Regions from separate parts of the Streptomyces yaizuensis genome, predicted to be linked through region 2. Evidence: riboswitches for the same ligand, from Rfam matches in the RefSeq annotation. Region 2 holds a riboswitch; the other holds the start of a gene.
The links. A riboswitch is a leader RNA that binds a small molecule or an ion and turns the genes downstream of it on or off. The one in region 2 is predicted to bind glycine.

Region 1 (2,383 bases), on a different contig from region 2:
GGCGGGGAGGACGGGCCCGACGCGGCGGACCCGTCGCGGGAGGACGCGCCGGCCGCGCCCGCCGAGCGGCGCTGGGCGGCCGGACAGGACGTACGGCACGGCCGATACGGGCCGGGGTGGGTGCAGGGCAGCGGCGTGGGCCGGGTCACCGTGCGGTTCGAGCGGCCCGGCTCCGCCGCGCCGGGCCGGGTGCGCACCTTCCGCACGGACGACCCGGAGCTGGCACGGTCCGATCCGCTGCCGCTGGTGGAGACGGCGGCGGAGACGGAGACGGAGACAGGGCCGGAGACAGGCCCGGCGGGTACGGCGGGCCCCGGCGAGGACTCCCCGGACGAGCAGGCGGACGCGGAGACTCCAATGGCGGACGCGGCGGACCTGGCGGGCGCTCAGTCGCCGCCTGCCGCCGGCGCGGTGCCGGGGTCCCCGCCCGCCAGCCGGCCGAAGGAGCGGTCCTCCGGCGGCGACGGGTCCGGTGCCGACAGATCGAGCCCGTAGTGGTGGTACAGCTGGAGCTCCTGCTCGGGGGAGAGATGGCGGCCCACGCCGAAGTCGGGCGCGTCCTTGATCAGGGCACGGTCGTACGGCACGCTCAGCGTCTCGCCCACCAGGGTGCTGGGCGCCAGCGGGACGAAGGCGTCCCGGCTGAAGAGCCCGGTGCGTACGGCCGCCCATTCGGGGGCGCCGGTGGCGTCGTCCAGATACACCTCGTCCACCGTCCCGATCCTGGCTCCGTTACGGTCGAACGCCTTGCGGCCGATCAGACTGCGCGGATCGACATCGGTCTGCACGGTCCCTCCAAGAGGTCGCAACTGCTCCTTAAGCCACTCAAGGAATACGAAAGAGCAGTTTGAGAGTGTCGGCCACTTGAGCGATGGGCAAAGAGTGCGCTGGTAGGCTGAGAAATGGCTGTCGACCCCACGCGGGAGAGTCCGCCGGCGGACATCGCCGACGGCGCCGAAGGAGCAACTCCTCCCCGGAATCTCTCAGGCACCTGTACCGCATGGGTGAGGTCACTCTGGAAAGCAGGGCGGGCGTCGGACGGTGGCACCCGCTCTCACCGACGGTGAAAGCCGGGGCGCCGATGTCGCGCGGCCCGGTGAAGCTCTCAGGTTGAGATGACAGAGGGGGAGGCCGTCCGGGGTAACCGTGCCGTGGTGCCCCTCGCAGGTCGTGTCAGACCAGGAGGCCTCCGATCATGACCGCCAACCGTACCCCGCTCTCCCGCCTGGAGCAGGGCATTCCGTTCGAGCAGCGCCACATAGGCCCCGACGCCGAGGCGCAGGCCAAGATGCTGGCGCAGGTCGGATACGGCTCGCTGGACGAGCTGACCGCCGCCGCCGTCCCCGATGTGATCAAGAGCACCGAGGCGCTGGGTCTGCCCGACGCCCGTACCGAGGCCGAGGTCCTGGCTGAGCTGCGCGGCCTCGCCGACCGGAACACCGTGCTGACGCCGATGATCGGCCTCGGCTACTACGGCACCTTCACGCCCCCGGTGATCCTGCGCAACGTCATGGAGAACCCGGCCTGGTACACCGCGTACACGCCGTACCAGCCGGAGATCTCCCAGGGCCGTCTGGAGGCCCTGCTGAACTTCCAGACGATGGTCGCCGAGCTGACCGGACTGCCCACGTCCGGCGCCTCGCTGCTGGACGAGGGGACGGCCGCCGCCGAGGCCATGTCCCTCTCCCGGCGGGTCGGCAAGGTCAAGAACGGTGTCTTCCTGGTCGACGCCGACGTCCTGCCGCAGACCCTCGCGGTGATCGAGACCCGGGCCGAGCCGACCGGCGTCGAGGTCGTCACCGCCGACCTCTCGCAGGGCATCCCCGACAGCGCCGCCGAGCGGGGCGTCTTCGGTGTCCTGCTCCAGTACCCGGGTGCCTCCGGTGCCGTCCGCGACCTGCGGCCGGTCATCGAGCAGGCGCAGGGCCTGGGCGCGGTCGTCACCGTCGCCGCCGACCTGCTGGCGCTGACGCTGCTGACCTCCCCCGGTGAGCTGGGTGCCGACATCGCCGTCGGCACCACCCAGCGCTTCGGTGTCCCGATGGGCTTCGGCGGCCCCCACGCCGGGTACATGGCGGTGCGCGAGAAGTTCGCCCGCAGCCTGCCGGGCCGGCTCGTCGGCGTCTCCGTCGACGCGGACGGGGACAAGGCGTACCGGCTCGCGCTCCAGACCCGTGAGCAGCACATCCGCCGGGAGAAGGCCACCAGCAACATCTGCACCGCGCAGGTGCTGCTGGCCGTGATGGCGGGCATGTACGCCGTCTACCACGGCCCCGACGGGCTGCGGACGATCGCCCGCCGCACCCACCGGTACGCCACCCTGCTCGCCGCCGGGCTCACCGCGGCCGGGGTCGAGGTCGTCCACGGCTCCTGGTTCGACACG
Region 2 (2,383 bases):
GAGGAGGGTGAGGGCGGTGGCGGCGTCGCGGTCCAGGAGCACGGCCGAGGCGCAGCCCTGGGGCGGCCGTCCGGTCTCGACCTGGGTGATCAGCCGGCCGACCCCTCTGCGGTGGCGGGCGAAGGCGTATCCGGAGACGCCCCGGCCGCGCTCGCGCTGGCCCCGCCGGGCCAGCTCCGGCGGGACGTCGAGGAGGACCAGATGGAGCGCGGTGCCCCGGCGCCGGGCCTCGCGGGCGAGCCAGCGCCGTACCCATGCCTGGGTGCCGCAGTCGTGCACGACGACGCTCTCGCCGGAGCGGAGGGCCCGCCGCAGCCCGGCGTAGTGGGCGAGGCGGACGAGCGGGCGGTAGAGCGCGTACGGCAGGAAGGCGGGCGCGCGGGCGTCCCAGCGGTCCCGGGTGTCCTGGGAGTCGACGCCCCGGCCGGGGGCGGCCCGGCGGATCAGGGTGGACTTGCCGCTGCCGGGCAGCCCGGAGAGGACCACCAGATCACCGGCGGCGAAGACCAGGCTGCGGGGGTGCCGGGCGCGCCCGCGCAGGTCGCGTGGGAGACGGCCGGCCGCTGCCGGGGCCGCTGCCGGGTCGGCGCCCGCCGCGCGGATCCTGCGCACACCGGCCGCCACCGCCCGCGCGGTGCTCCCCCTGGTCGTGGCGTACGCGCTGGAGTGCTGCGACGTCATCACACCCTCCCCCCAGACCGTGTCCTGTGGAGACACGGCCTTGTCGGCTCACCACACACTTGCCCAAGAAGCGTAAAGAAATGGTAATGGGGCGCAACCGATTTGCCCTGGAACCGCGTCCGGCGCGTACGGCGGGCCCCGCTGTGCGCCGGATCACGCCCCTGCCGATTCCGGGCGCGGGCGCGCACCCCCATACGGGCCGGATGCGTGCAATGATGTGCCCGCCAACTGCATATCGGCCGTTTGAATCCGCGCGGGAGAGTCCCGGTACTGGTGTGCCGGGCGCCGAAGGAGCAAGTTCCTCCCTTGAATCTCTCAGGCCCCGTACCGCGTGCGACGAGGCAGATCTGAAAAGCGGGCCGCCGTGCGCGGCTCCACCCAAGGTGCAAGTCGCGACCCCGGGGTACGTGTGTACGTACGTACGGTCGTGACGAACCTCTCAGGTTCCGATGACAGATGGGGAGGATCGTCCTCGCCCGCTTTGTCCTGGGAGTCCGATTCATGAGCAATGCCCCTCGTCAGACCGCACTGGACGCCCTGCATCGTTCGCTGGGCGCGACCATGACCGACTTCGCGGGCTGGGACATGCCGCTGCGGTACGGCAGCGAGCGCGACGAGCACGTCGCGGTCCGCACCCGGGCCGGTCTCTTCGATCTCTCGCACATGGGCGAGATCACCGTGCACGGCCCGCAGGCGGCGGCCGTCCTGGACTACGCCCTGGTCGGGAACATCGGCTCGGTGGCGGTCGGCCGCGCCCGCTACACCATGATCTGCCAGGAGGACGGCGGGATCCTGGACGACCTGATCGTCTACCGCCTCGGCGCGACCGAGTACATGGTCGTCGCCAACGCCTCCAACGCGCAGACGGTGCTGGACGCCCTCACCGAGCGGGCCGCCGGTTTCGACGCGGAGGTCCGGGACGACCGGGACGCCTACGCGCTGCTCGCGATCCAGGGCCCCGCCTCCCCCGCCATCCTGGCCTCGCTCACGGACGCCGACCTGGACGGGCTGAAGTACTACGCGGGCCTGCCCGGCACCGTCGCCGGGGTGCCGGCGCTGATCGCCCGTACCGGCTACACCGGCGAGGACGGCTTTGAACTCTTCGTCGAGCCCCGGCACGCCGAGGAGCTGTGGCGGGCGCTGACCGACGCGGGCCGCGAGGCCGGTCTGGTGCCCTGCGGGCTGTCCTGCCGGGACACCCTGCGCCTGGAGGCGGGCATGCCGCTGTACGGGAACGAGCTGACCACCGGCCTGACCCCGTTCGACGCGGGCCTCGGCCGGGTGGTCAAGTTCGAGAAGGAGGGCGACTTCGTCGGCCGTGCGGCGCTGGCCGAGGCCGCCGAGCGGGCGCGGACCGCCCCGCCGCGGGTCCTGGTCGGCCTGGTCGCCGAGGGCCGGCGCGTCCCCCGCTCCGGGTACGAGGTGGTGACCGGCGGCACCGTCGTCGGCACGGTCACCTCGGGCGCCCCGTCCCCGACCCTCGGCAAGCCGATCGCCATGGCCTACGTCGACCAGGCGCACGCGGCCCCCGGTACCGAGGGCGTGGGCGTCGACATCCGGGGCAGCCACGAGCCGTACCAGGTCGTCGCGCTCCCCTTCTACAAGCGCCAGAAGTAACCCCGGGCCGCGGCCGCCGCGGTGCCTCGTTCCCGGCACGCCGTCCCGGCGCCCGGCGCCGCGGCGGCGAAAGTGACCAGCGGCA

Region 1: it holds a riboswitch for glycine, as region 2 does, so the genes downstream of both, gcvP (aminomethyl-transferring glycine dehydrogenase) here and gcvT (glycine cleavage system aminomethyltransferase GcvT) in region 2, are expected to answer to the same signal.

What each region holds. Positions count from the first base shown of each region.
Region 1 is NZ_BSBI01000005.1:483,426-485,808, reverse strand. It holds gene SYYSPA8_RS15770 (DNA polymerase IV) at 1-495, shown strand, start outside; gene SYYSPA8_RS15765 (PRC-barrel domain-containing protein) at 387-788, opposite strand; glycine riboswitch at 911-1,009, shown strand; gene gcvP (aminomethyl-transferring glycine dehydrogenase) at 1,196-2,383, shown strand, end outside.
Region 2 is NZ_BSBI01000003.1:620,180-622,562, reverse strand. It holds gene SYYSPA8_RS10940 (AAA family ATPase) at 1-681, opposite strand, end outside; glycine riboswitch at 926-1,021, shown strand; gene gcvT (glycine cleavage system aminomethyltransferase GcvT) at 1,183-2,298, shown strand.